4 regions of the Streptomyces sp. NPDC029044 genome follow, and region 4 is predicted to be linked to each of the others. Evidence: riboswitches for the same ligand, from Rfam matches in the RefSeq annotation. Region 4 holds a riboswitch; each other region holds the start of a gene.

The links. Region 4 has a riboswitch for cyclic di-AMP ahead of AB0E85_RS03390 (M23 family metallopeptidase). Riboswitches for the same ligand answer to the same signal wherever they lie in the genome.
Positions count from the first base shown of each region.
Region 1: linked by a shared signal. The riboswitch ahead of AB0E85_RS06905 (NlpC/P60 family protein) and the one ahead of AB0E85_RS03390 (M23 family metallopeptidase) in region 4 are both predicted to bind cyclic di-AMP.
Region 2: linked by a shared signal. The riboswitch ahead of AB0E85_RS16080 (M23 family metallopeptidase) and the one ahead of AB0E85_RS03390 (M23 family metallopeptidase) in region 4 are both predicted to bind cyclic di-AMP.
Region 3: linked by a shared signal. The riboswitch ahead of AB0E85_RS11770 (transglycosylase SLT domain-containing protein) and the one ahead of AB0E85_RS03390 (M23 family metallopeptidase) in region 4 are both predicted to bind cyclic di-AMP.

Region 1 covers NZ_JBEZWN010000005.1:130,236-137,387, reverse strand. Annotated here, with positions in the region: gene AB0E85_RS06920 (alpha/beta fold hydrolase) at 127-990, shown strand; gene AB0E85_RS06915 (M23 family metallopeptidase) at 1,096-2,748, shown strand; gene pcrA (DNA helicase PcrA) at 2,797-5,274, opposite strand; cyclic di-AMP (ydaO/yuaA leader) riboswitch at 5,589-5,762, shown strand; gene AB0E85_RS06905 (NlpC/P60 family protein) at 5,770-6,948, shown strand; gene AB0E85_RS06900 (hypothetical protein) at 7,028-7,152, shown strand, end outside.
Region 2 covers NZ_JBEZWN010000016.1:45,183-52,334, reverse strand. Annotated here, with positions in the region: gene AB0E85_RS16095 (GNAT family N-acetyltransferase) at 1-2,711, opposite strand, end outside; gene AB0E85_RS16090 (HPr family phosphocarrier protein) at 2,891-3,172, shown strand; gene AB0E85_RS16085 (GntR family transcriptional regulator) at 3,341-4,036, opposite strand; gene AB0E85_RS16080 (M23 family metallopeptidase) at 4,225-5,013, opposite strand; cyclic di-AMP (ydaO/yuaA leader) riboswitch at 5,026-5,190, opposite strand; gene AB0E85_RS16075 (pitrilysin family protein) at 5,381-6,769, opposite strand; gene AB0E85_RS16070 (pitrilysin family protein) at 6,766-7,152, opposite strand, start outside.
Region 3 covers NZ_JBEZWN010000010.1:47,583-54,734, forward strand. Annotated here, with positions in the region: gene AB0E85_RS11760 (DUF2092 domain-containing protein) at 1-96, opposite strand, end outside; gene AB0E85_RS11765 (polyprenyl synthetase family protein) at 329-1,339, opposite strand; cyclic di-AMP (ydaO/yuaA leader) riboswitch at 1,842-2,017, shown strand; gene AB0E85_RS11770 (transglycosylase SLT domain-containing protein) at 2,023-2,802, shown strand; gene AB0E85_RS11775 (HAD family hydrolase) at 2,766-3,614, opposite strand; gene AB0E85_RS11780 (GNAT family N-acetyltransferase) at 3,807-4,871, shown strand; gene AB0E85_RS11785 (glycosyltransferase) at 4,892-6,229, shown strand; gene AB0E85_RS11790 (polysaccharide deacetylase family protein) at 6,313-7,068, shown strand.
Region 4 covers NZ_JBEZWN010000003.1:2,201-9,352, reverse strand. Annotated here, with positions in the region: gene AB0E85_RS03420 (ATP-binding SpoIIE family protein phosphatase) at 1-892, shown strand, start outside; gene AB0E85_RS03415 (MarR family transcriptional regulator) at 977-1,483, opposite strand; gene ribA (GTP cyclohydrolase II) at 1,602-2,243, opposite strand; gene AB0E85_RS03405 (MarR family transcriptional regulator) at 2,377-2,892, opposite strand; gene AB0E85_RS03400 (dihydrofolate reductase family protein) at 3,020-4,150, shown strand; tRNA gene AB0E85_RS03395 (tRNA-Met) at 4,217-4,290, shown strand; cyclic di-AMP (ydaO/yuaA leader) riboswitch at 4,579-4,735, shown strand; gene AB0E85_RS03390 (M23 family metallopeptidase) at 4,747-5,787, shown strand; gene AB0E85_RS03385 (aldo/keto reductase) at 5,916-6,860, shown strand; gene AB0E85_RS03380 (PrsW family glutamic-type intramembrane protease) at 6,950-7,152, opposite strand, start outside.

The sequences.
Region 1 (7,152 bases), on a different contig from region 4:
TCTGCCCCCGCAGCTCACGCGGCTCACGCCGCTCTCGCGGTCATCGCCGGCCGTCTTCGCAGCTGCTTTCCACGAGGGCACACGGGGGGCGGAGGCGTCCTCCCGCGTGCCGACAGGAGGTCGGCCATGAAGGTCACCAGGGCGGCTCTGCCCTTTCTTCCGTTCTGCGAGCGTCTGCTGCCGGGCAGACTGGCGGGACTCTCCCTGGCCCTGCTGAAGGCCACCGCCCTGGAGATCGCGATCCTGGCGGGGCACCTCCTCCTCTACCCGTCCGGCATCACCCAGGAGCGCCGCGCCCCCGTCCCGGCACTGCCGGAAGACGGCGCAGCCCAACTGCCCACGGAGGCCAAGCCGCCGGTCCTGCTGCTGCACGGATTCATCGACAACCGCTCGGTCTTCGTCCTGCTGCGCCGCAGCCTCGCCCAGCACGGCAGGCAGCAGATCGAGTCGCTCAACTACTCACCGCTGACCTGTGACATACGGGTCGCCGCCGAACGGCTCGGCCGGCACATCGAGGAGCTCTGCGAGCGCACGGGGGCCGACCGGGTCGACGTCGTCGGGCACAGCCTCGGCGGACTGATAGCGCGCTATTACGTGCAGCGGCTCGGCGGCGACACGCGCGTGCGGACCCTGGTCACGCTCGGCACGCCGCACTCGGGAACCCGGGTGGCGCCCTTCGCCGACGCGCACCCCATCGTGCGCCAGATGCGCCCCGGCTCACCGGTGCTCGACGAGCTCGCGCTGCCCGCCCCTGACTGCCGTACGCACTTCGTCAGCTACTGGAGCGACCTGGACCACGTGATGGACCCGCTGGAGACGGCGTGCATCGACCATCCCGATCTGACGGCGCAGAACGTGCGCGTGACCGGCATCGGACATCTCGCCCTGCCCGTGCACCCCGCCGTCGCCAACGGCATACGACAGGTTCTGGACACGGCACACGCGGGTGAACCGTCCACCGAACACACCGGCGGTCTGACGGTCGCCTGAGAATCGTCATACAGCGATCACTCAGCGCCGAAGCACCGATCAACCTCGAACAAACTTCGAACACAGGGCCAAACCCGTGCCCGTCGTCCGCCAAAACACGGCCGAATGCCCGTTTCCTGCGCGCGCGAAACCTGCCGAAGATTGTCGTGCCCGCGTACCGCCGGGTACAGTCGCCGCACTGCTCTGGCAGCCCCTGTTGTCGAGGCGAAAGAGAAGTTGGTGAACGACCGTCACCCGTCGGGGACCATGACCCCGGCTCCGGCTTCCGACGCCGCCTCCGCGCACTACGCGTCGTACGGCACCCAGGAAGCCCAGTACGGCGACTTCACCACGTACGGCGACTATGCCGCCACCGGTTTTGATCCCACCGGTACCCACGGCGCTGGTTTCGACGCCACCGGGCACACCACCGCGAGCTTCGCGACCGACCCCCTCTTCGGCGACATGCCGGGCAGCGGCCAGGACACGGGCAGTTACGACACCGGCCACTGGCCCACCGGCACGCACGAGAACGTGCACTACGACGCCTACGCGGCCCAGCACCACGCCGCCTACGACACCGGCGTCTACGACACGACCTCCTGGACGGCCGAGCAGCAGCCGATGTCGGCCATCCCGTCCCAGGCCCCCTCCCCCGACGCCACCGGGCAGTGGGAATCCGGCGCCTGGCTCCAGCCGGACCAGTCCGGCAACCCCGCGGACCGCACCCAGCAGTGGGAGTGGGGCACGCAGACCTTCGACACGGGCGCCTACGACGCCACGCAGTGGAACTCCGACGGCACCGCCGCACCGGAGCCCGACGCGTACGAGCACCCCGGCGAAACCTTCGACCAGCACGAGACCTCGACGTTCGAGCAGGTCGCCTACGACGCATCAACCGAAGCGGGCTTCCACGACGCCGCCGTGGAGGGCGACGAACCGGCCGCCACCGGTGAACTGCCCGTCGTCGCCCCGCTCCTGGACGGCCAGGAGGACGTCGCCCCCGCCCCGTCGGGGCGTGCGGCCTCGCGCGCCGCTTCCCGTTCGCGCCGCCGCACACCGCCCAAGCGCTCGGCGCTGATGACCATCGCGGTGCCCTCGGCCTGCGTGATGGGTGTCGCCGGCATCGCCGCCGCCTCCGTCGGCGGTTTCGCCGACGACAGTGCCGCGGAGGCGCGGACGACCGCGGCGGACGCGCAGCCGGTCAAGCCGGCCGCGGCCAACAACAAGCTGGACACCCAGCTCCAGAGCCTCTCCGCCGGCGCCGACGACTTCGCCGACCGGGCCAGCCGCACGCAGGAGCGCATCGACCTCAAGGCCCAGCAGGCGGCCGAGAGGAAGCGCGCGGCGGAGGAAGCGGCCCGCAAGGAGCGGCTGCGCCCCAAGTTCGCCCTGCCGGTCGCGCGGCACGGACTCAGCGCCTACTACGGCCAGTCCGGCATCAACTGGATGTCCCTGCACACCGGTATCGACTTCCCCGTCTCGTACGGCACGACCGTGATGGCCGCGACCGACGGCACCGTGCGCACCCAGTGGAACAGCGCGTACGGCAACATGATGATCGTGACCGCCAAGGACGGCACGGAGACGTGGTACTGCCACCTCTCCACCTACACGGTCCCCTCGGGTACGACCGTGAAGGCGGGCGATCCGATCGCCCGCTCGGGCAACTCCGGCAACTCCACCGGCCCTCACCTGCACTTCGAGGTGCGCCCGGCCGGCGGCTCGGCGATCGACCCGCTCCCGTGGCTGCGCAGCCACGGCGTCGACCCGACGTAACGTCCCGCCTGCCCCGCCGGTCCGGCCGGCGGGGCTCACCTCACCGGACTACAGCTTCTCCACCGGCGCGTACCGCAGCAGCAGCCGCTTCGGCTTGGTGTCCCCGAAGTCGATCGTCGCCTCGGCGTTGCCGCCCGTGCCCTTGACCGCGACGACGGTCCCGAGCCCGAACTGGTCGTGGGTGACGCGGTCCCCGACCGCCAGGGACACCACGGGCTTCTCCGAGGTGCGCCGCGTGGCGAAACCGGAGGCGCCCGACGCCGAAGAGCGCGAGCGGGACGACGACAGCGAGGCCGCCACCGCCGAGACCGGCCCGGAGGACGCGGGCGCGGTCGCTCCCGTCCGCTTCCACTCCACGTGGGTCGGCGGGATCTCCTCCAGGAACCGGGAGGGCGGGTTGTACGAGGGCTGGCCCCAGGCACTGCGCAGGGTGGACCGCGTCAGGTACAGCCGCTCCCGCGCACGGGTGATGCCGACGTAGGCCAGGCGCCGCTCCTCCTCCAGCTCCTTGGTCTGCCCGAGGGCGCGCATGTGCGGGAAGACGCCGTCCTCCATGCCGGTCAGGAAGACGACCGGGAATTCCAGGCCCTTGGCCGTGTGCAGGGTCATCAGGGTGATGACGCCGTCGCCGTCCTCCTCGTCGGGGATCTGGTCGGAGTCGGCGACCAGCGCGACCTGCTCCAGGAAGTCCGACAGCGTGGTCTGTTCGTCCTCGCCGCGCTCCTGCTCGAACTCCATGGCGACGGCGGCCAGTTCCTGGAGGTTCTCGATCCGGGTCTCGTCCTGCGGGTCGGTGGAGGCCTGGAGCTCGGCGAGGTATCCGGTGCGCTCCAGCACGGCCTCCAGAACCGTGGCCGGTCCGGCGCCGGACTCGACGATGGTGCGCAGATCCTCCATCAGCGTGTTGAACCGCTTGACGGCGTTGGTGGAGCGCGCGGCCATGCCGTACGCCTCGTCGACGCGCTTGAGCGCCTGCGGGAAGCTGATCTTCTCCCGCTGGGACAGGGCGTCGATCATCGCCTCGGCGCGGTCGCCGATGCCCCGCTTGGGGACGTTGAGGATCCGGCGCAGCGGCACCGAGTCCTCGGGGTTGGCGAGCACGCGCAGGTAGGCCAGGACGTCCCGGACCTCCTTGCGCTCGTAGAAGCGGACGCCGCCGACGACCTTGTAGGGCAGGCCGACGCGGATGAAGACCTCTTCGAACACGCGGGACTGGGCGTTGGTGCGGTAGAAGACGGCGACGTCGCCGGCCTTGGCCTCGCCGGCGTCCGTGAGGCGGTCTATCTCGTCGGCGACGAACTGCGCCTCGTCGTGCTCGGTGTCGGCGACGTAGCCGGTGATCCGGGCGCCGGAGCCGGCGTTGGTCCACAGGTTCTTGGGACGGCGGGACTCGTTGCGCTCGATGACCGCGTTGGCGGCGCTGAGGATCGTCTGCGTGGAGCGGTAGTTCTGCTCCAGCAGGATCGTCGTGGCGTCCGGGTAGTCCTCCTCGAACTGGAGGATGTTGCGGATCGTCGCGCCGCGGAAGGCGTAGATCGACTGGTCGGCGTCGCCCACGACGCACAGCTCGGCGGGCGGGACCTCGGCCTCGGGCGGTACGTCGACGGGGTGCTCGGAGGTGCCGACCAGCTCCCGGACGAGGGCGTACTGGGCGTGGTTGGTGTCCTGGTACTCGTCGACCAGCACGTGCCGGAAGCGGCGGCGGTAGTGCTCGGCGACGTCCGGGAAGGCACGCAGCAGGTTGACCGTCGTCATGATCAGGTCGTCGAAGTCGAGGGCGTTCGCCTCGCGCAGCCGCGACTGGTACATGGCGTAGGCCTGGGCGAGGGTCTTCTCGAAACCGTCGGTGGCCTGGGCGGCGAAGTCCTCCTCGTCGATCAGCTCGTTCTTCAGGTTGCTGATCTTGGCGCTGAAGGACTTCGGCGGGAAGCGCTTGGGGTCCAGGTCCAGGTCTCGGCAGACCAGGGCCATCAGGCGCTTGGAGTCGGCGGCGTCGTAGATCGAGAAGCTCGATGTGAAGCCGAGCTTCTTGCTCTCGCGGCGGAGGATCCGCACGCACGCGCTGTGGAACGTCATCACCCACATGGCGTTGGCGCGCGGGCCGACGAGCTGCTCGACGCGCTCCTTCATCTCGCCCGCGGCCTTGTTGGTGAAGGTGATCGCGAGGATCTGGCCCGGGTGCACGCCGCGCTCGGCGAGCAGGTGGGCGATGCGGTGCGTGAGCACGCGGGTCTTGCCGGAGCCGGCGCCGGCCACGATGAGCAGCGGGGAGCCGGAGTGGACGACGGCGGCGCGCTGGTTGTCGTTGAGCCCCTCCAGCAGCGCGGCGGTGTCCACGACCGGGCGGGGCGCGCCGTCCCGGTAGTAGGCGTCCCGGTCCGGGGGCGCGTCGAACTTCCCGCCGAACAGATCGTCCGGGATCGGCTCCGGAACGTGATCGTCCTCGGGCGGCGGCGGGGGCTCGTCCGCGGGGCCCCGCTGGGCCTGGAGGTTCGCCAGGAAGCTGTCGTCAAAGAGGCTGCTCATCGCTCTCCGAGTCTAGGGCGCCCCACTGACAGCCCGCCGCCGCCCTGAGAACATCGCCGGGCGCCCGGGCCCCCGCCAGCCGGCCGGCGGCGCATTGTCGCCCTCCATGACCGCATGATCACGACCTGCTACACCCCCCGCAATCATGGATGAAACAGGACCAGTCCCCCTCGGCCGTTCACACTCGGCAACGTTCATGACCGAGGTCACGAAAATGTATCGGGCATATCACCCATCAACCTTCACAGGGGCCACACGAGTTGGCTACCGTGCGACCAGGCCGCATGACCCCCACCGGCGAACGTCGCCGGGCCGCGCGGCCTCCGCCGAGTCCGGTGTGCCGCAGCGGCAGCCGGAGCCGGGGACCCAACCGTGAACCTGGGGTGAATCGGCCCGACTCCCTGTGCGGAGAAGGCCGTAGGGCAAACCTTCCGAACCACCCGCCCGAACCCGACAGCTAACCCGGTAGGCGGAACGTGGAAGGAGTCGCCTCCCTTGGCGTCGCACCGCAAGTCGCGTCCTACGGGTACGCGCGTGGCAGGCATACGGACCCCCGCCCTCGCAACGGCGGCCCTCACCTCCGTCGCCCTGCTGTCCCAGTCGGCCAATGCCGCCCCCGAGGCCGACGACAAGCCCAGCCTGGAAGAAGTCGAGAAGAAGGTCGACGACCTCTACCGCCAGGCGGGGTCGGCGACCGAGAAGTACAACGCGGCCAAGGAGAAGACGGCGAAGCAGCGCAAACGCGCCGACGCCCTCGTCGACGACGTCGCGAAGCGCACCCAGAAGCTCAACGAGGCGCGCGAGGAGCTGGGGTCCTTCGCCTCCGCCCAGTACCGAACCGGTGCCGCCGCCCCGGACACGGCGACGTTCCTGCTGGCGGACACCCCGCAGGACTACTTCGACCAGACCCAGCTGATGGACCGGATGACGGGCCGCCAGAAGGTCGCGGTCGACGACTACATCGCACAGCAGTCCGAGACGATGGAGAAGCGCCAGGAGGCCACCGAGAGCCTGGAGGCGCTCACCGAGTCGCAGGGCGACCTGAAGACCGCCAAGGCGACCGTCCAGCGCAAGCTCGCCGACGCGCGCCGGCTGATGTCGAAGCTGACCGCCGAGGAGAAGGCCCGGCTCGCGGCGATCGAGAAGGAGAAGCAGGAGGAGGCGGCCCGCAAGGCCGACGAGCTGGCCCGGCAGCAGGCCGCCCAGCAGCAGGCACGGGAGGAGGCCGCCCAGCAGCAGGACAGCGGCTCCTCGTCGTCGGCTTCGGCGGACTCCGGCTCGTCCTCCTCGACGGCCCCGGCCGACTCCTCGTACGCCACCAAGGCCGACAAGGCGCTCGCCTTCGCCCGCGCGCAGATCGGCAAGCCGTACGTGTGGGGCGCCGTCGGCCCCGGCTCCTACGACTGCTCCGGCCTCACCCAGGCCGCCTGGAAGGCCGCGGGCGTCACCCTGCCGCGCACCACCTACGACCAGGTGAACGCCGGCACCACGGTCCCGCTCTCCCAGGCCCAGCCCGGTGACCTGGTCTTCTTCTACGACGACGTCACCCACGTCGGGATCTACATCGGCAACGGCATGATGATCCACGCCCCGAAGCCCGGCACGTACGTGCGCGAGGAGTCGGTCTACTACGACGGCGAGTCGGCCATCCACAGCGTGGTGCGGCCGGCCTGAGAGGTCTCGTCACGCCTTTCGAGGGGCACGCGCGCGTGCCCCTCCCGTAACGCGTGCGGCGCTCTCTAGCATCGGCGCTATGTCGGGTCCCTCCCCGTTTGCCACCTGGTGGTCGACGTACGCGCTGGCGACCGGCGTCGTGTCGGTCGGTCTCGACTCGGCGGGGTACGCGGTCCTCTCCCGCATCGCCCTCGCCCTGGCCTG
Region 2 (7,152 bases), on a different contig from region 4:
CGCAGCAGCAACTCCTCCAGGGCCCGGGTGTCCGCCGGCGCGGAGCCGCGCCAGCCGAACAGCAGGGGGGCGGTACGGATCGAGCGCACCAGGGAGGTCGCCTCCCGGTCGGTGACCGGGATCAGCCGGTGCGCGGTGTCCCCGAGCAGCTGCGAGGCGGCCCCGGCGAGCCCGAAGGAGAGCACCGCTCCGGCCGCGGGATCGATGACGGCCCGTACGACGACGTCAACGCCGCGCGGTGCCATCCGCTGCACCACCGGCCGCAGCTCCTCCGGCGCGCCGAACAGCTCGGTCAACTCGGCGTACGACCGGCGCAGTTGGTCCTCGTCGGCGAGGTCGAGGCGAACGCCTCCCAGGTCGGCGCGGTGCCTGAGGTGCGGGGCGGTGGCCTTAAGCGCGACGGGGTAGCCGAGGGTGCGGGCGGCTTCGGCGGCGGCGTCGGGGGTCGGGGCGGGCAGGGCGCGGTGGACCTGGACGCCGTAGTGGCCGAGGAGGTCGCAGGTCTCGTCCGTGCCGAGGGTGAGTCCCTGCCCGCGCGCGAGCAGGCCGTCGATCAGCGCGGCGGCGCCCTTCTCGTCGATGTCCTCGTACTCGGGCACCTTGCCGGGGTCGGCGGCCTCGCGCCGCCACTGCGCGTAGGCGACGGCCTGGCCGAGGGCTCGGACGGCACGCTCGGCTGCGGGGTAGGCGGGAATGAGGTGGGCGCCTTCGGGGGCCTCGGTGGCGGGGAGGTGTTCCTCGCCAGGTGTCGCGTCGTGCACGACCTGCGGCTGTTCGCCCGATTCGGCAGGCGACGTGCGGGCGGGAGTCGACGGCGCAGTTCCGCCCGCACCGGGCTGCGGTGCCGTGCTCGCCGCCGCCGACAGGGCTTCCGCCAGGCCGCCGAGCTCCACGTGGACCACCAGGACCGGCTTGCCCGGGGCCGCGGCCGAGGCGGAGCGCAGGGCCTGCGCGAGGGCCGCGTCGCCGACCGAGCCCTCCCCCACCGCCGGTATGGCGGTGACGACGACGGCGTCGCACCGGTCGTCGGCGAGTGCGCGGGACAGGGCGGCGTGGAAGTCCGCCGCGGAAGCCGCGGTGGTGAGGTCCTGCGGGGGGTGCGGCCGCAGGCCCTCGGCGAGGCAGGCGTCGTACGTCAGCAGGCCCAGCGACTCCGAGTTGCCCAGGATCGCCACCCTGGGGCCGGGAGGCAGGGGCTGGCGGGCGAGCAGCAACCCCGCGTCCACCAGCTCGGTGATGGTGTCGACGCGGATGACGCCGGCCTGGCGCAGCAGCGCCGACACGGTCGCGTGCGGCAGGCGGGTCGCCCGCACGGCGTGCCCCTGGGGAGCGGCGCCGTGCCGCGCACCCTGGACGACGACCAGGGGCTTGGCCGCGGCGGTCCGGCGGGCGAGGCGGGTGAACTTGCGGGGATTGCCGATGGACTCCAGGTACATGAGGACGACGTCGGTGTCGGGGTCCTCGTACCAGTACTGAAGGACATCGTTGCCGGAGACGTCGGCGCGGTTGCCGGAGGAGACGAAGGTGGAGACGCCGGTCACGCCCGTGACGCCGCCGCCGCGCCGGTGCAGCCGGGACAGCAGGGCGATGCCGATGGCGCCGGACTGGGCGAACAGGCCGATCCGGCCGGGGCGCGGCACCTCGGGGGCGAGGGAGGCGTTGAGCCGTACCTGCGGGGAGGTGTTGATGATGCCGAAGGCGTTGGGGCCGATGATGCGCATGCCGTACGTGCGTGCGTGCCGCACGAGGGCGCGCTGGCGTTCGCGCCCCTCGTGGCCGCTCTCGGCGTACCCCGCGGAGACCACGACGAGCCCCTGTACGCCGTGTTCGCCGCACTCGGTGACGACCTCGGTGACCTGCTCGGCCGGCACGGCGACGACGGCGAGGTCGACCGGGCCGTCGATGTCCCGCACCGAGCGGTGCGCGGGCACGCCGTCGAGCTCCTTCTGCCCTTCGGGAAGGGCCTTGTTCACGGCATGGAGGCGGCCGGTGAACCCGGCGTCGCGGATGTTGCCGAGGACGCTGCGGCCCACGCCGCCGGGGGTGCGCCCGGCGCCGATGACGGCGACCGAGCCGGGGGCGAGGAGCCGCTGCACGGAGCGCGCCTCGGCGCGGTGTTCGCGGGCGTACTGCACGGCGAGGGAGCGGTCGGTGGGTTCGAGGTCGAACTCCAGACGGACGACGCCGTCCTCGAAGCTGCGTTTCTGGGTGTAGCCGGCGTCCGTGAACACCTTGATCATCTTGGTGTTGGCGGGCAGCACCTCGGCGGCGAAGCGGCGGATGCCGCGCTCACGGGCGACGGCCCCGATGTGTTCGAGCAGGGCGGAGGCGACCCCGCGGCCCTGGTGGGCGTCCTGCACGAGGAAGGCGACCTCGGCCTCGTCGGCGGGTGCGGACGCGGGCGTTCCGTCCGCGCCGATCCGGTCGTAGCGTACGGTGGCGATGAACTCGCCGCCGATGGTGGCCGCGAGTCCCACCCGGTCCACAAAGTCGTGGTGCGTGAAGCGGTGGACGTCCTTGGCGGACAGGCGAGGGTACGGCGCGAAGAAGCGGTAGTACTTCGACTCGTCGGAGACCTGCTCGTAGAAGCTGACCAGGCGATCGGCGTCATCAACGGTGATGGGCCGGATGCGCGCGGTGCCCCCGTCGCGCAGCACCACGTCGGCTTCCCAGTGGGCGGGATACTCGTGCCGGTCCGGCGAGGTCTGCATGGGCCCCAGAGTACGGCTAGCGTCCGACAGCGGCGCGACGCAGTCTGTGGAGGGCGTCAGTCGGGTCGAGGCCGCGATCCGACGGCACCCCTGGAGTGGAACGCGAGGACCGCTCCTGGTGGGCTTCACGATATGGGAAACTGGTCTAGACAACCCTGAACACCGAAGGGCAGCAACACATGGCTGAGCGCCGCGTCAACGTCGGCTGGGCCGAGGGTCTCCACGCCCGCCCCGCCTCCATCTTCGTCCGAGCCGCCACGGCCGCAGGCGTCCCGGTGACGATCGCCAAGGCTGACGGCAACCCCGTCAACGCGGCCTCGATGCTGGCCGTCCTGGGCCTCGGCGCCCAGGGGGGCGAGGAGATCGTCCTGGCCTCCGACGCCGAGGGCGCGGACGCCGCCCTGGACCGGCTGGCCAAGCTGGTCTCCGAGGGTCTCGAGGAACTGCCCGAGACCGTCTGATGTCCCGTGCGCCGTTCCGGCGCACAGCGAAGGGCCCGCCCTGATTCACCGGGGCGGGCCCTTCGCCATTCCCGGCGGACAAGGAGCGGGACATTCTGGAATTCCCCGTTTCCGGGCACGGAAAATAGGCCTTCATGAATTGGCTGCTCTTTGTATACGGCCGCCGTGTTAATGCCGCAGGCTCGCCGTGTTTACGGGATGTTGCGAGTTCCTCACACGGTCGGCGGACTCCCTGCCGGAGCCGAAGCGCAGGCGGTGCGCGCCCGTCGCGCGCTCGGCGTGCAGCGCCGTGACCGCCCGCGCGCGCTCGCCGTCCCCGCGCGCCACCGCGTCCACGATCGCGCCGTGCTCCGTCCAGGACTCCACCGGGCTGGCCGGCGCGTCCACGGCGTACATCCACGCGATCTTGTGGCGGAGCTGGGTGAGCATCGAGGTCAGTGCGGGGCTGCCGGAGGCCTGGGCGAGCGTTTCGTGGAACCAGCCGCCGAGGGAGCGCAGGTCGTCGCTGTTGCCGCGGCGGGCCCGCTCCTGGCCCAGCCGGACCAAGCCGCGCAGGACTTTCAGATGCGCCTCGGTGCGGCGCTGGGCCGCGCGGGCCGCACCGAGCGGCTCCAGGAGCATGCGCATCTCCAGCAGGTCGCCCGCCTCCTGCTCGGTGGGTTCGGCCACGCACGCGCCCGCGTGCCGCCGGGTCACCACGAAGCCCTCGGCCTCCAGGGTGCGCAGCGCCTCCCGGACGGGTACCCGCGAGACGCCGTAGCGGCGCGCGAGGAGTTCCTCGGTGAGCCGGCTGCCGCGTGCGTGGACGCCCGCGACGATGTCGTCCCGGATGGCCGTGCACACCGAGTGCGCGGGAATACGCATGACCGACCTCCCCTTAATCCCCGTGAAACGCCAGCGAGTGGCGTCCGTTCCGTGACTCTATTGCAATGAGCCGGAATTTCCGACGGCCATCGGGAATCCAGGGATATTTTTTGGACAAGCCGCCGCTGTAAACGCCGAAAGCCCCGGCTCGGGGAGCCGGGGCTTCGGGAACAGCGCGGAGGTTCCGGTCAGACGTTCACGCCGTGCGAGCGGAGGTAGGCGACCGGGTCGATGTCCGAGCCGTACTCCTGGCTCGTACGGGCCTCGAAGTGCAGGTGCGGGCCGGTGACGTTGCCGGTCGCGCCGGACAGGCCGATCTGCTGGCCGGGGGTGACCCGCTGGCCCACCGAGACGCCGGTCGAGGACAGGTGGCCGTACTGGGTGTACGTCCCGTCGTTCATCTTGATCACGACCTGGTTGCCGTACGAGCCGCCCCAGCCGGCCTCGACGACGGTGCCCGCGCCGACCGCGTGGACGGAGGTGCCGCTGGCGGCGTGGAAGTCGACACCGGTGTGGCTGCCGGAGGACCACAGGCCGCTGCTGGCCTTGTAGCTGGTGGAGACGTACGAGCCGGAGATCGGGGCCACGTAGGCGTTGAGGCGCTTGCGCTCGGCCTCGCGGGCGGCGCGCTCCTTGGCCTCGCGGGCCTTCTCGGCGGCTTCCTTGGCCCTCTCGGCCAGCTCGGCGGCCCGCTTGCGCGCGGCCTCCTCGGCCTTCTGCTTGGCGGCGGCCTCGTCGGCGGCCTGCTGCTGCGCGATCGCCTGGGCGTCGATCTGCTGGGCCACGGTGTCGCCCATGGTGACGACCGGGGTGAGGCCGGTCTGCTCGGGGCTGGGCTCGGCGGCGAAGGCCGCAGGGGCCGCCACGGTGCCGATCACGCCGGTGGTGGCGAGGGCCGCGACGCCCGCCGCCCGGGCGGTGCCGCGCTGGATCCTGCTGGGACGACGGTGCTTCCCGGTGGCGCGAGTGAACGCCATGTAGTGGCTGGTCCTTTCCTTCCCTCTCGCCTACCGGGTTAGCTGACGGGTTCGGAGCAGGAAGGTCTCCTACGGACTCCCTCGCGACTCGCGCGGGCGCCCGATTCACCCCAGGGACTGCGGTGGGTCCCCGGCTCCCCTGGCTCGCGCCGTACGGGGACTCGGCGATGACTGTCCGGTGCCGCGGGTGCGGCGCACTGCCTGACGAACAGCCCGGACGACGCTAAGCGGCGCCACTTTCAATTCCCAAACGAATCCCGGTGTTTGTAGCGCATCCCACAGGGCAGACAGGCAACCTCCGTACCAATTCGGGCATAAAGGAGCCCTGGTGCCTCGAAAGACAACCAGGGCCCCTGCGCGCGTGCCGCTACTCGGCCGCGACCACGGTGACTTCGCCGATGCCCAGGGCCTCGACAGGCGCCTTGATCTGCGCCGCGTCGCCGACGAGGACGGTCACCAGGCGGTCCACCGGGAAGGCGCTCACGGCCGCCGCGGTGGCCTCCACCGTTCCGGTCGCGGCGAGCCGGCGGTACAGCGCGGCCTGGTAGTCGTCGGGCAGGTGCTGCTCGACCTGGTCGGCCAGCGTGCTCGCGACCGCCGCGGCCGTCTCGTACTTCAGCGGAGCCACACCCACCAGGTTCTGCACGGCGACGTCCCGCTCGGCGTCGGTCAGCCCTCCGGCAGCGAGGGCGCGCAGCACCGTCCAGAGGTCCTCCAGGGCGGGGCCGGTGTTGGGCGTGTCGACGGAGCCGCTGATGGCGAGCATCGCGGCGCCCGTGCCGTCCGGGGCGGACCTGAGGACCTGGCCGAACGCCCGTACGCCGTAGGTGTAGCCCTTCTCCTCACGCAGGACGCGGTCCAGGCGTGAGGTGAGGGTGCCGCCGAGGCAGTACGTGCCGAGCACCTGCGCGGGCCACACGCGGTCGTGCCGGTCCGGGCCGACCCGGCCGATCAGCAACTGCGTCTGGACGGCGCCGGGGCGGTCCACGATGACGACCCGGCCGGTGTCGTCGGCGGTCACCGGCGACACCGGGCGCGGCTCGGCCGAGGAGCCCGTCCAGGCCCCCAGGGTGTCCCCGAGCAGGGCGTCGAGGTCGATGCCGGTGAGGTCGCCGACGACCACGGCGGTGGCCGTGGCGGGGCGGACGTGCTTCTCGTAGAAGCCGCGGACGGCCGCGGAGTCGATCGCGGCGACCGTCTCCTCGGTGCCCTGCCGGGGCCGCGACATGCGCGCGTCCGAGGGGAACAGCTCCTTGGAGAGCTCCTTGGCGGCGCGGCGGGAGGGGTTGGCCAGTTCGTGCGGGATCTCGTCGAGGCGGTTGGTGACCAGCCGCTCGACCTCGCTGTCGGCGAACGCGGGCGCCCTCAGCGCGTCGGCGATCAGGTTCAGCCCCTTGGCGAGCCGGGAGGCCGGCACCTCCAGGCTGAGCCGGACGCCGGGGTGGTCGGCGTGCGCGTCGAGGGTGGCGCCCGCGCGTTCCAGCTCGGCGGCGAACTCCTCGGCGGAGTGCTTGTCGGTGCCCTCGGAGAAGGCCCGGGCCATGATCGTGGCCACACCGTCCAGGCCGGCGGGTTCGGCGTCCAGGGGGGCGTCGAGCAGCACCTCCACGGCGACGACCTGCTGGCCGGGGCGGTGGCAGCGCAGCACCGTCAGGCCGTTGTCGAGCGTGCCGCGCTCGGGGGCGGGGAAGGCCCAGGGCTTGGCGTCGCCCGACTGCGGCCGGGGGTGGAAGTCCATCGTGGCGAGCTCGGTCACCGGGCCGCCTCCTCGTTCTCGTCCTGGTCGGCGGGGGCTTCGGGGGCGGTCGGCTCGTAGACGAGCACCGCGCGGTTGTCGGGCCGCAGGCGGGCCTTGGCGACCTCCTGGACCTCCTGCGCCGTGATCTCCAGCACACGCTGGACGGCGGTCAGGGCGAGCTGCGGGTCGCCGAACAGCACGGCGTACCGGCACAGTTCGTCGGCGCGGCCGGCGACCGTGCCGAGCCGGTCCAGCCATTCGCGCTCCAGCTGGGCCTGGGCGCGCTCCATCTCCTCGGCCGTGGGGCCCTCCTCGGCGAACCGGGCGAGCTCTTCGTCGATGGCGGTCTCGATGACCGGGACCTCCACGTCACCGGATGTCTTCACGTCCAGCCAGCCCAG
Region 3 (7,152 bases), on a different contig from region 4:
GACCGGGACGATGTACCGCGCGGCTTTGCGCCGCCCGGAGCGCTGCTCGTCGACCTCTCCGGCGGTCGTGCTGTCGTCGGATGCGTACGGTGCCATGTGTGCCCTACCTCCGTGGTCGGCGGCGGCTGTCCGTGTCGTCCACGCACTCGTCCCTGAGCCGCCATTCTCACCCGAACAGGTGAGGAGTGGTGTTCTTCCGTGGTGACCATCTGACCAAATCGGCCAGGGAGATACGTCAGACCCCGGACTCAACTCCGTGTACTGCTGGGGTATGACACGGAAGGGCGGCTTCTCCCCCTACCCGTAGGGGTCGGGCGGGGGAGGCGGACTAGCCGGCCCGGTGCACCACCGCGTCGCACAGCTCCAGGAGCGCCGTCTTCGCGGTGCACTCCGGCAGGGGCGCGAGCGCCGAACGGGCGTCCTGGGCGTAGCGGACGGTGTCCCGCCGGGCCTGCTCCAGCGCCGGGTGGGCCCGCAGCAGACGCAGGGCCTCGGCGTGCCGGGCGTCGTCGGTGAGGTCGGAGTCGAGCAGCTCGCACAGGGCGATGTCCTCGGCGAGCCCGAGCCGGGCCGCCCGCTCGCGCAGCCGCAGCACCGGCAGCGTGGGGATGCCCTCGCGCAGGTCGGTGCCGGGGGTCTTGCCGGACTCGTGGGAGTCGGAGGCGATGTCCAGGACGTCGTCGGCGAGCTGGAAGGCCACGCCGAGCCGTTCGCCGTACTGGGTCAGGACGTCCACGACCGTGTCGTCGGCGCCGGACATCATCGCGCCGAACCGGCACGACACCGCGACCAGCGAGCCGGTCTTGCCACCCAGCACGTCCAGGTAGTGCTCGACGGGGTCCCGGCCGTCCTGCGGTCCTGCCGTCTCCAGGATCTGGCCGGTCACCAGGCGCTCGAACGCCTCGGCCTGCACCCGCACGGCCTCGGGGCCGAGGTCGGCCAGGATGTGCGAGGCGCGGGCGAAGAGGAAGTCGCCGGTGAGCACCGCGACGGAGTTGCCCCAGCGGGTGTTCGCGCTCGCGACGCCGCGGCGCACGGAGGCCTCGTCCATCACGTCGTCGTGGTACAGCGTGGCGAGGTGGGTCAGCTCCACGACGACGGCCGACGGCACGATCCCGGGCGCGTACCGGTCGCCGAACTGGGCGGAGAGCATCACCAGCAGCGGGCGGAACCGCTTGCCCCCGGCCCGCACCAGGTGCTGGGCGGCCTCCGTGATGAAGGGCACCTCACTCTTGGTGGCCTCGAGCAAGCCTTCCTCGACAGCCGCCAGTCCGGCCTGGACATCGGCTTCCAGAGCCTGGTCCCGCACGCTCAGCCCGAACGGCCCGACGTCGGTCACGAGGGGTCTCCTGTCTGCTGTGTCTGCCGGTGATTACGCGGATTGTCGATAGGTCGCTGCCCTCACTCCGGCCAGCGTATCCGGTCACGTTTCGATCACCGCCAGCACCCAGGGTTACAGGCCGGGCGGTATCCGATCACGACCGTTATGTTTTCGATCAACCTATAAGAACAGATATAAATCGACTTACCCATAGGTAGCGAACTATGCACGATTTGCCGTGATGAGTAGGCGAATTCCCCTTGGCGGGAATTGCCCCACAGCCTCGTGATCAGTGAGTTGAATCACTTGTTCCCCCTTTCCGCCCCACCTCGGCATCGACCCGTACCGCCTTTCCCGCAGAGCCAGTTGAGCCTTGGCTTCCGCAAAGGATCAAGCGGCCCAAACACCTCCGACCAAGGTCAACCGCGCGATATGTGACTGAGGTGCTTGTTCCCGACATGTGCTCTCGCATACGTTCCCGGCCTGTCCGGCGGACGCCCAATCCTGCCGCCGCCCGGACTCCCCACAGGAACCGACTCACTCACGCAGGGCAGGAGCGGGGGACCCAGGTAAGTCGCCGGTCCGCACAGCGGCACGGCTCGGGGTGAAGCCGCGCACGGCACACAGCGCCGTACGCGGCCGGGCACCTCCCGGCCCGAACCCGACAGCTCACCTCGCAGGCGCCGGAGAGGAATATCGCCATGGCCGGACGAGGCAAGCACCGTCGCCCCAGAACCAACCCGCTGACCCGAGGCTTCATCGCCGCCGGTACCGGCGGAGCAGCACTCACCCTGCCGCTCCTCGGTGCCACGTACGCGAGCGCCGCCGAGCCCCAGAGCGCACCCGCCGCCGCACAGTCCGTGCCGCAGGCGGCCCAGCCCGCCAAGTCCCTCACGTACACCGTGGTCAAGGGCGACTCGCTGGCCCGCATCGCGGACAAGTACGACGTCTCGGGCGGCTGGAAGCAGCTCTACAAGGACAACCGCGCCGCCGTCGGTGACGACCCGAAGCTGATCCACCCGGGTCTGAAGCTGACGGTGAAGACCACCAAGACGAGCGCCGCGAAGAAGACGGCGACCAAGTCGTCCGCCCCCGCCAAGCCGGCCGCGAAGCCCGCCGGCGGTGTCGCCCAGGCCACCCAGGCGTCCGCGAAGACCTACGCGAACAACCTCGACGGGTGGATCCGCGAGGCGCTGGACATCATGGCTCAGAAGGGGATCCCCGGGTCCTACGACGGCATCTACCGCAACGTCATGCGCGAGTCGTCCGGCAACCCCCTGGCGATCAACAACTGGGACTCCAACGCCGCCAAGGGCACCCCGTCGAAGGGTCTGCTCCAGACCATCGACCCGACCTTCCAGGCCTACCACGTCGACGGCACGTCGTGGGACCCGTACGACCCGGTCGCCAACATCACCGCGGCCTGCAACTACGCGGCCGACCGCTACGGTTCGATCGACAACGTCAACGGCCCGTACTGAGCCGGCTCGCCCAGCAGTCGTTCGAGGACGACGGCGATGCCGTCGTCCTCGTTCGACAGGGTGACCTCGTCGGCCACGGCCTTGAGTTCGGGATGGGCGTTGGCCATCGCCACCCCGTGAGCGGCCCAGTCGAACATCGGGATGTCGTTGGGCATGTCACCGAAGGCGATGGTGTCCGCCGGGCGCAGTCCCAGATGCTCGGCGGCCAGCGCCAGGCCCGTCGCCTTGGTGATCCCGCACGGCTGGAGTTCGACCGTGCCGGGCCCCGACATCGTCACCGTCGCCAGTGAGCCGACCACCGAGCGGGCCGTCGCCGCCAGTTCGTCGTCCGACAGATGGGGATGGCGGAGCAGCACCTTGCTGATGGGCTCGCCCCACAGCTCGTCGCGCCTCTCGACCCGCACGGCGGGCAGGGTCGGGTGCGGCATCAGATAGCCCGGCTCGATCAGCGTGAGCCCGTCGACCCCGTCCTGGTCGACCGCCGCGTACACCTGCCCCACCTCGGCCTCGATCTTGCCCAGGGCGGTCTCGGCCAGTTCCCGGTCCAGGGTGATGGACCACAGCAGCCGGTCCGTGCCCGCGTCGTACACCTGCGCGCCCTGCCCGCACACCGCGAGCCCCGTGGCACCGAGGTCGTCCAGGAGCGGCCGCACTCTGGGCGCCGGCCGGCCCGTCACCACGAGGTGCTGGGCACCGGCGTCCGCCACCCGCGCGAGCGCGGCGAGGGACCGGTCGGACAGGGTGTCGTCGCCGCGCAGCAGCGTCCCGTCCAGGTCGGTGGCGATGAGTGAATATGCGATGGGTGCGGCCATGATCAGAGAATACGGACAGCGCGCCCCTTCGTTTCATCGTACGACGGACGCCGATTGCCCGGTTGAAGGCCTCTGCACCGGTTGGCAACAACATGCTCCGCTACCTACCCGTGAGGCCGCATCGAGCGGTACCTTCCAAGTGTCCAGGGGGGACTTGATCGGGGGGTCGGGTTGAGCAGTGGGCGCATTCGCGTGGCCGTGCCCGGGGAGCTCGGCGAAGGGGAGAGGGAACGCTGGCGTGCGCTGCGCGCGGCTTCCGAGGCACCGCGCAACCCCTTCATGGAGCCGGAGTTCACCGAAGCCGTCGGCCGGGTCAGGCCGGGGGCCCGGGTGGCCGTGGTGTACGAGGGGCCGGAAGCGGCCGGGTTCCTGCCTTATGAGCGCGGCCCGTTGGGGCAGGGCCGGGCGATCGGGCTCGGTGTCTCGGACGCGCAGGGCGCGATCCTGCGGCCGGGCCTGGACCTGGAGACCGGCCGGCTGCTGAGGGCCTGCTCGGTGTCGAGCTTCGCCTTCGACAATCTGGAGGCCGAGCAGCGACTGTTCGTCCGGTACGCGGCCGAGGAGCACGCCACCTACGTCATCGACGTGGAGAAGGGCTACGAGACGTACGAGTCGGTGCTGCGCTCGCAGTCGCCGAAGTTCCTGAAGACCACCCTGGCCAAGGAGCGCAGGCTCGGCCGGCAGGGCGGCGAGCTGCGGTTCGTCTTCGACGAGCGCGAACCGGCCGCGCTGCGCACGCTCATGGAGTGGAAGTCCGCCCAGTACCGCAGGACCGGCCGCCGGGACCGGTTCGCCCAGGAGTGGATCACCCGGCTCGTCGGGCAGCTGGCCCGGACTCGCGCGCCGGAGTGCAGCGGCACGCTGTCGGTGCTCTACGCCGGTGAGCGGCCCGTCGCCGCGCACTTCGGGCTGCGTTCGTCCTCGGTGCTGGCCTGCTGGTTCCCGGCCTACGACCCGGAGTTCGCGAAGTTCTCGCCGGGTCTCGTGCTGCACCTGCGCATGGCCGAGGCGGCGGCCGCCGACGGCATCGGCATGCTCGACCTGGGGCGGGGCGCGGCCGAGTACAAGAACGCGCTGAGGACGGGCGAACTGCCCGTGTACGAGGGTGCGGTGACCCGGCCGGGGGCCGGCGCGGCACTGCACTGGCTGAGCCGCGAGCCCACGCGCCGCGCGCACAGCTTCGTCCGCAGCAGGCCGCGGCTCGCGTCGCTGGCCGCGCGGACGCTGAAGGGCGCGGCTCGGCTGCGCCGTACCTGACACACGAGGGGGGTGGGCGCATGGCCGGTTCGGCGCGTGCGCAGGAAGAGATCCGGCGGTTCCTTGACATCGGGGCGGTGCAGGTCGCCGAGCTGGACCTCGATGGTGACGAGGCGGTGCTCAGACCCGGCCCGGGGAGCCCGCCCGTGACGCACGGCGAGGTGTTCGTGCTGGTCAAGCGGGGTGGCCGGCCCGTGGGCACCCTGCTGGGGCGGGTTCCTGAGGGGGCGGATGCCAGGGCCGTGCTGGCGGAGCGGGCGCGGGTGGAGTGCGGGCCGGCCGTCTTCGGCGCACCCGGGGAGCCGCCGTTCACGAGTGTCGTCGTCGCCACCCGGGAGCGCGCCGGGCAGCTGGCCCGGGCGCTGGACTCGCTGCTGGCGCAGGACCATCCGCGGTTCGAGATCGTCGTCGTCGACAACGCGCCCGTCACGAGTGAGACGCGGGAGCTGATCGAGCGGAAGTACGCCGAGCGCGTGCGGTACGTCCGTGAGCCTGTTCCGGGGCTCGCGGGCGCGCACAACGCCGGGCTGGACGCCGTGCGCGGTGAGGTGGTCGCCTTCACCGACGACGACGTGGTCGCCGACCCGCGCTGGCTGACCGAGCTGAGCGCGCCCTTCGCCGCCGACGCCGGGCTCGGCTGCTGCACCGGGCTGATCCTGCCCGCGCGGCTGACCACCCCGGCGCAGGTCCTGCTGGAGAGCCACGGCGGTTTCGCGAAGGGCTTCACTCCAAGGACGTACGACCCCGCGTGCCCGCCGGGCGACGAGCCGCTGTTCCCGTTCACGGCCGGGCGGTTCGGTTCGGGCGCGAACATGGCGTTCCGGACGGCGGTGCTGCGTTCCGTCGGCGGTTTCGACCCGGCCACCGGCGCCGGGACGGCCGCCCGGGGCGGCGACGACCTCTACGGCTTCGTGCGCGTCCTGGCCCAGGGCCACCGGCTGCGCTACACGCCGTACGCCCTGGTCTGGCACCACCACCGGGAGACCTGGCGGGACCTGGAGACCCAGGCGTACGGCTACGGCGCCGGGCTCACGGCGTACCTCACCGCGGTGCTCGTGAACCGGCCCGCGCTGCTGCCGGCGTTCCTCGCGAGGCTGCCCCGCGGCCTCGCCCACGCCCGCACGCTGACGGCGGTACGCGAGACGGAGCCGGCGGACGGCACGGGCACGCCCGGCGATCACAACGTGCGGACCCACCCGTGGCCGCGGCGACTGTCGCGGTTGCAGCGCAGGGGGATGGTCTACGGGCCTGTCGGGTATGTACGGGCGCGGTACGCGCTGCGTGCGGCGGTGCGGGAGAAGACGGCTCAGCGGGCGAAGACCGCTCATGGGGTGAAGACCGCTCAGGGGGCGAGATGACCACGTCGGCACGGACCCGCGGTGAGGGGCCGATATCGCCCTCGGGCACCCCGGCCATCCCCGTATTCCTCTACCACGCCGTGATGGACGACCCGCCCGAGTGGATCGCCGAGTTCACGGTCACGCCACGGCAGTTCGCGGCACATCTCGATGTCGTCGTCGGCAGCGGGCGCACCCCCGTCACGATCAGCGCGATCGCCGATCATCTGGCCGGGCGGGCGCCGCTGCCGCCCCGGCCCGTGCTGCTCACCTTCGACGACGGGTTCGCCGATCTGCCCGGCCCCACCGCCGAGGCCCTGGCCGCACGCGCGCTGCCCGCCACCGCCTACCTCACCACCGGCGCCATCGCCCCGGGCGGCCGCAGTCTGCTGCCGCCCGCCCCGATGATGACCCTGGCCCGGGCGGCGGAGCTGGAACGTTCCGGCATGGAGATCGGCAGCCACACCGTCACGCACGCGCAGCTCGACACCCTGTCCGCCAAGGCCCTGGCGTACGAACTGCGCACCTCCAAGGCGGTCTTGGAGGACGCCCTCGGGCACGAGATCCGGCACCTCGCCTACCCGCACGGCTACAACAGCCCCCGGGTGCGGGCGATGTCGGCCCGGGCCGGTTACGAGACGGCGACCGCCGTGCGGCACGCGCTCAGCTCCGACCGTGACGAGCGGTACCGCATCGCCCGGCTCATCGTCCGGCGCACCCACACCGTCGCCGACGTCGAGGACTGGCTGGCGGGGGCGGGCGCACGGGTCGCGCCGTACCGCGACGGGCCGAAGACCATCGCGTGGCGCTGGTACCGGCGGGCCCGTGCGGTGGTGCGCGGGCCCGAGTTCGCGGGCTGACCGGACAGGGGCTGACCGGACGGGGACTGACCGGACAGCCCGAGTTCGCGGGCTGACCGGACAGGGACTGACCGGACGGGGGCT
Region 4 (7,152 bases):
CAACCTCGTCGAGCGGGCGTACGACGACGGCCGGCAGCGGGCGGCCGTGCAACTCGTCGCGCTCGACCACGGACCCGGCATCCCCGACGTCGCGGCGGCGATGCGCGACGGCTACAGCACGACCGTCGCGGCTTCGCTGGGAGCCGGGCTCGGGACGTGCCGGCGCATAGCGAACGACTTCGATCTGCACAGCGCACCGGGCCGGGGCACCGTCGTGATGGCGCGGATCGGCCACGAGCCGGCCGTTCGCAACCAGGGGCCGCCCCCGCTGGGCCCGCGGACCGGGGGTGTCAACGTCCCCCTCGGCCGGGCCGAGCAGTCCGGGGACGCCTGGGGCCGGGTGCGCGGCGGGGACCGGCTGACCCTGCTGCTCGCCGACGGGCTCGGGCACGGGGCGAAGGCGGCCGAGGCCTCCACCGCGGCGGTGAAGGAGCTGCGCGGCCTGGCGGAGCTGCCACCCGTCGAGATCCTGCGGAGTCTGGGCCGAACCCTGCGCCCCTCCCGGGGCGCCGCCGTCGCCGTGGCGCAACTCGACATACGGGAAGCGCAGTTGAGCTTCGCCGGGATCGGCAACATCGGCGCCCGGCTGCGGACCGACGGCGCGTGGAAGCCGCTGCTGTCCCACCCGGGCATCGTGGGCGCGCAGGCGCCGGCGTCCGTGCCGGTGCAGCGGGTGCCCTGGGGTGCGGACAGCCTGCTGGTCCTCCACAGCGACGGCCTGCCGAGCCGCTGGACGCCGCCCGACGACGGCGTACTGCCCGGCTGTGACCCGGCGGTGGCGGCCGCGGTGGTGCTCCGCGACGCGGGGAGCGCGGCCCGGCCGACGCGGGACGACACGTGCGTGGCGGTCCTGACCGCCGGCGGCGTGAGCCGTCACGGCTCGGGAGCCTGAAGTCTCGGTCGGCACCTCACTCGGGCCGGCCCGTGCGGCCCGTCCGTCCCGACCGGGGATGGCCGGCGCGGCCCGTTCTGTCGCTCAGGGGTTCTCCGGCCTGCCGGCATCGGGCGGCAGCGCGTTCCGGGCCGTCAGGAAGCCCCGCAATCCCCTGCTCAGCGCGGCCCGTTCGGCCGGTTGCATGGCCGACAGCGCTGCCGTCAGGGCCTGGGCGCGGCGGGCGGCGACGTCGCACAGGACGTGCTGTCCGTGTGGCGTGAGCCACAGTTGCACCTCGCGGCGGGTGTCGGGGTGCGGGATGCGTTCCAGCAGGCCGGCCGCTCCGAGGCGGTCGCAGAGGCGGCTGGCCGTGGGGAGGCCGATGTCCAGGCCGTCCGCCAGGGCCGTCAGATTCAGCCCCGGCGCCGCCTGGACGGTGCGCAGCGCCCGCAACTGGTGCAGCGACAGGCGCAGGGACGCCTCTTGGGCGGCGGCCGACCACAGCGCCGTCAGGCTCTCCACGGCATCGGTGATCTGCGAGGCGACGGATTCCGGGTCATCGCCCGGTCTCCTCACCCGGTGGTCGCCGGGGCCGCCGAGATCGGTCACGAAACGGTCACTTCCATAAAGCTCCGGGTACGGATGAGGTCGCCCTCTTCCAAAGGCTGTACCCGATGAACCGCATGGCAAGCAGCCCGGTTCGGCGCCCGGCCGGACCGGGGGCGGCTCAGCCGGCGCTGAGCTCCGTCAGCGCGGCCAGCGGCAGCGTGTGCTGGGTCTGGAGGACCTTCGCGCGCAGGTAGCGGACGTTGTGCGCGGTCGTGAAGACGCCCGTGGGGATCCGGTCGCGGACGTCGACGCCCAGGGCCCGCAACTGGCCCGCCTTGTCGGGGTTGTTGGAGAGCAGGTCCAGTTCGCCGATGCCCAGGGCGCGGAGCATCTGGGCCGCGGCCGTGTAGTCGCGGGCGTCCTCCGGCAGCCCCAGTGCCGCGTTCGCCTCGTACGTGTCGAGCCCCTCGTCCTGGAGGGCGTACGCGTCGAGCTTGTTGTAGAGGCCGATCCCACGGCCCTCCTGGCGGAGGTACAGCAGCACGCCACCGCGCTCGGCGATGGCCTCGACCGCCTCGCGCAGCTGGGGTCCGCAGTCGCAGCGGGCGGAGCCGAACACGTCCCCGGTCAGGCACTCGGAGTGCAGCCGCACCAGCGGGACCGGGCCGGGCTCGCCGAGGACCACGGCCACGTGCTCCTGGCCGTCGGCCAGCCCGTGGAAGGTGACGAGCTCGGCGTCGGCCTCGTAGCCGTCGTGGAAGCGCAGCGGGACCCGGACGCGGGAGCGCGGGGTGGCGATGACGGCGGGGGTGTCGGGCATGCGGGGCCTCCGGGTTCCGTTTCCTGTTCGGCTGCACAGCCGTACTGCTTCAGATTTGAAGCAGATCCACTTCCGGAACCCTACTCGTGCTTCAAACTTCAAGCAATCGGTATCCGGCCCCCTGTGACGCTCGTCACGAACAGGCCGGTGATGACCTCCGCCGCCACGGCACCTCGTCCGCCGCCGGGCGCGAGCCGTCCTCCTGGAGGCCCTGCGCGATCGCCGCGGAGATCTCCTCCAGCTGCCCCACCTGCTCCTCGCTGAGCCGGTCGAACAGGAAGCTCCGCACGGTGTCGACATGCCCGGGCGCCGCCCGCTCCAGCACCGCGAAGCCCTCGTCCGTCAGTGCGGCGATGCTGCCCCGCTTGTCGTACCGGCAGGCCTCGCGCCGCAGCAGGCCGTCCTTCTCCAGCCGCGTCACCGCGTACGTCAGCCTGCTGCGCGTGATCTTCAGCCGCTCGGCGAGATCGGTCATGCGCAGCCTCCGTTCCGGGGACTCGGACAGGACGGACAGGATGGAGTAGTACAGGTGCGGCATGCCGGCGTCCTGCTGGAGCTGCCGGTCGATCGCGTCCTCCAGGAGCAGGGAGGCGGCGACGTACGCGCGCCAGGCACGTTGCTCCTCGGGGGTGAGCCAGCGAGTCGTCATGCCACCAGTGTAGGTTTGTTTCAAACTTGAACCAAGCCCGTCTTGGTGACCCTGTCCCGTCTTGGCGGCCCTGTCCGCCTTGGTGACCCCGTCCAGTCCCGCCGTCCCGACCAGCCGCGGAGCGTCGATGCCTCACCCGTACGTCCTGCTGTCCGCCGCCGTCTCCCTCGACGGCTACCTGGACGACACCGGACCCGACCGCCTGCTCCTGTCGAGCCCGGCCGACTTCGACCGGGTCGACGAGGTCCGGGCCGGTGTCGACGCCATCCTGATCGGCGCCGGCACCATCCGCGCCGACAACCCGCGGCTCCTGGTGAACTCCGGCGAACGCCGGGCCGCCCGCCGGGCCGCCGGGAAACCGGAGTACCCCCTGAAGGTCACCGTCAGCGGCTCCGGCGACCTCGACCCGGACGCCCGCTTCTGGCACACCGGCGGCGAGAAGCTCCTCTACACGACCGACCGGGGCGCCGAACGCGCCCGCGCGTCGGGCCTGGCCGCCGACGTCGTCCCGCTCGGCGCCGACCTCGACTGGCGGCGGCTGCTCACGCACCTGCACGACGTCCGGGGCGTGCGGCGGCTCATGGTCGAGGGCGGCGGCCTGATCCACACCCAGCTCCTCACCCAGGGTCTCGCCGACGAACTCCAGCTCGTCCTCGCCCCGCTCTTCGTGGGCGACCCCGGGGCACCCCGCCTCTTCGGTCCCGGCGGCTACCAGGGCGGCCGGCTCCGGCTGCTGGAGTCGCGGCGGATCGAGGACGTGGTCCTGATGCGCTACGAGCCGACCGCCCCGGGCACCGGTGCCCTGCCCGTCGCCGCCGACCACCACTGGCTGGCCCTCGCCTGCGACCTGGCCGAGCGCTGCCCGCCGTCGGACACGGCGTTCAGCGTGGGCGCGGTCGTGGTCGCCGCCGACGGCACGGAACTGGCCCGCGGTCACTCCCGCGAGGCCGGTGACCCGGTCGTGCACGCCGAGGAGGCGGCCCTGGCGAAGCTCGACCCGGCCGACCCGCGCCTGCCCGGCGCGACGGTGTACAGCAGCCTGGAGCCCTGCGCCCGCCGCGCCTCCCGCCCCGCCCCCTGTGCCCGGCTGATCCTCGACGCGGGCGTACGGCGGGTCGTCACGGCCTGGCGCGAGCCCGACACCTTCGTGACGGCCGCGGACGGCAGCGGCCTCCTGGCCGCCGGCGGAGTGGAGGTCGTCGTCCTCCCGGAGCACGAGGAGCGGGCCAAGGCCCCGAACCGCCACCTGCCGGGCTGAGAACGGGCCGCTCCGAGCGGTGTGCACGAGTGGTCCCGCGGATGGCGTACACTGGTGTCACAACGACGCGGGGTGGAGCAGCTCGGTAGCTCGCTGGGCTCATAACCCAGAGGTCGCAGGTTCAAATCCTGTCCCCGCTACTGAAGGCCGAGGGCCGGAATCCAAAAGGATTCCGGCCCTCGGTGCATTTCCCCGCACCTCATTACGGTCGGTGACCGAACCACCCCGCTGCGCGCGTTAACTGATGCACCGTCAAAACTCGTCAGTCACTTGCGAAGCGGTCAACTCGCCCGATTTACTCCGGTCATGGCAGGTAAGTCCGCGTGAAAAAGGTTAATGATCAAGCGGAATCGCTGGAATACCCCTCGCGCCTCCATTAACGTTCGATAACGCAGCGCGGTCGTCCCAGCCGTCACAGAAGGCGGCTCCGTGCGCACGCGCCGAATCCCGAAAGGGAACCGGGGAACCACCACTTGGGGTGAATCGGGCGGATACCACCGTGGAAGCACGGCCGGTATACGCGCGTAGGAGACCTTCCTGCTCCGAACCCGTCAGCTAACCCGGTAGGCGAGAAGGAAGGAAAGGAGTACGCCCACGTGGCGTCCAACCGGCCTGCCCCCGCGGCCCCGTTCGCGCCGAAGCGCGAGACCGACACCTTCGGCTACGGCGGTCAGCGCACCGACGAGGGCCCGTTCCAGGAGTGGAACCCCACCGAGGAGTCCATCCGTCCCGTCCGTGGCCGGCATCGCGTCACCAAGCAGCGCGGCGGAGGTCTCGCCCGCAGCTCCACCGTCCTGGGTGTCGGCGTCATAGCCGCCGTGGGTGCCGGCGGCATGGCCAGCGCCCAGACCGGCAAGCCCCCGGTGTCCATCTCCGTCCCGGACCTGCCCTCGGTGGGTTCCCTCATCTCGGACGACGACACCCCCGAAGGTTCCGCCACCCCGCTCAGCAGCCTCGGCACCGCCACGACCGCCACCGAGCAGGGCAAGAGCACCTCCGGCGCCGGCGCGGGCGAGGCGCTGCGCGCCCGGATCATGGCCCAGGTCGAGCACCAGCAGGACCAGATCGAGACCAAGGCCGCCCAGGACGCCGCGGCCGCCGCCGAGAAGGCAGCCGCGGAAGCGGTCGCCAAGGCGGAGAGGGAAGCCAAGGCCAAGGCCGCCGCGGCCAAGGAGAAGGCGGAGGAGGAGGCCAGGAAGAAGGCCGAGGCCGAGCGTCTCGCCGCCCTGGCCAAGCAGTTCACGCTGCCGACCTCCTCGTACACCATCACCTCCAGCTTCGGCCAGGCCGGCGCCTACTGGTCCTCCGGCTACCACACGGGCCTGGACTTCGCCGCCCCCACGGGCACGCCGATCAAGGCCGTCCACAGCGGCACCATCACCGAGGCCGGCTGGAACGGCTCGTACGGCTACAAGACCGTCCTCACCCTCGATGACGGCACCGAGATCTGGTACGCGCACCAGTCCTCCATCGGCGTCAGCGTCGGCCAGAAGGTCAGCACGGGCGACGTCATCGGCCGTGTGGGCGCCACCGGCAACGTCACCGGTGCCCACCTTCACCTGGAGGTCCACTCCGGCGGCTCCGCGAGCGGCATCGACCCGATGGCGTGGCTGCGGGGCAAGGGACTGAACCCGTAAGCCGTACCCACCCGTTGAAGCACCGGCGGCCCTGACGACGACCCCCCGACGTCAGGGCTGCCGGATTTTCCGGCGTGTACGGCGGAGTAGGGGAATGGGCCGCTCCGGTAACGGCGTTGACGTGGAGCATGACTCATCTGCGTAAGCTCGGCCCTTCCGACCTCGAGGTGTTCCCACTCGCCCTCGGCGGCAACGTCTTCGGCTGGACCGCCGACGAGGACCAGTCGTTCGCCGTCCTCGACGCCTACACCGCCGCCGGCGGCAACTTCGTCGACACCGCCGACTCCTACTCGGCCTGGGTCGAGGGCAACCGGGGCGGTGAGTCCGAGACCGTGCTCGGCCATTGGCTGAAGTCCCGCGGCAACCGGGCGGACGTCGTCGTCGCCACCAAGGTCAGCCAGCACCCCGAGTTCCGCGGTCTGTCCGCCGCCACCATCAAGGCTGCCGCGGATGCCTCCCTGCGGCGCCTCGGTACCGACTACATCGACCTGTATTACACACACTTCGACCAGCCCGACGTGCCCGTCGAGGAGATCATCGGCGCGCTGGACACCCTTGTGAAGGCCGGGAAGGTGCGGCACATCGCCGCCTCCAACATCTCCGCCGAGCGGCTGCGGGCGTCCCTGGAGTTCTCCGAACGCGAGGGGCTCGCCCGGTACGTGGCGCTCCAGCCCCACTACAACCTGGTCTCCCGCGGCACCTACGAGGGCGAACTCCAGGACCTCGCCGAGCGGACCGGCCTGGCCGCGGTGCCGTACTTCGCGCTCGCGTCCGGCTTCCTCACGGGCAAGTACCGGCCCGGAGCGACGGTCGAGAGCGCCAGGGCGGGAGGTGCCGCCAAGCATCTGGAGACCGAGCGGGGGCGGCGGGTGCTCGACGCCCTCGACGAGATCGCCGCGGCGCACGGCGTGCCCGTGGCCACGGTGGCCTTGGCCTGGCTCGCCGCCCAGCCGACCGTGGCGGCGCCGATCGCCTCCGCGCGGACGGTGGAGCAGCTGCCCGCGCTGACCGGCGTCGGCGAGCTGACTCTCTCGGAGACCGAGGTCGGACGGCTCACCCAGGCCTCGGCCTGAATCGGGTCTGACTGCATCGGGTCTGACTGCATCGGGTCTGACTGCATCGGGCTGAGAAGGTCTGGCTCGGTCTGGTCCGGACGAGAGGTCTAGGAGCGGTACGGGTTGTACGCGGGGTACGGCGTCGGCTGCGGGCCGTACCCGTACACCCCGTACACCGGCCAGGGCGGGGCCGTCACCGGGACCGGAGGGGCGGTGATCCGCGCCGCGTGGTCCAGCGCGGGTCGGGCCACCTCCCGGCGCCGCCACAGCTCGCCGAGCAGTTCCCCCTCCCGTACGGCGAAGTCGGGCC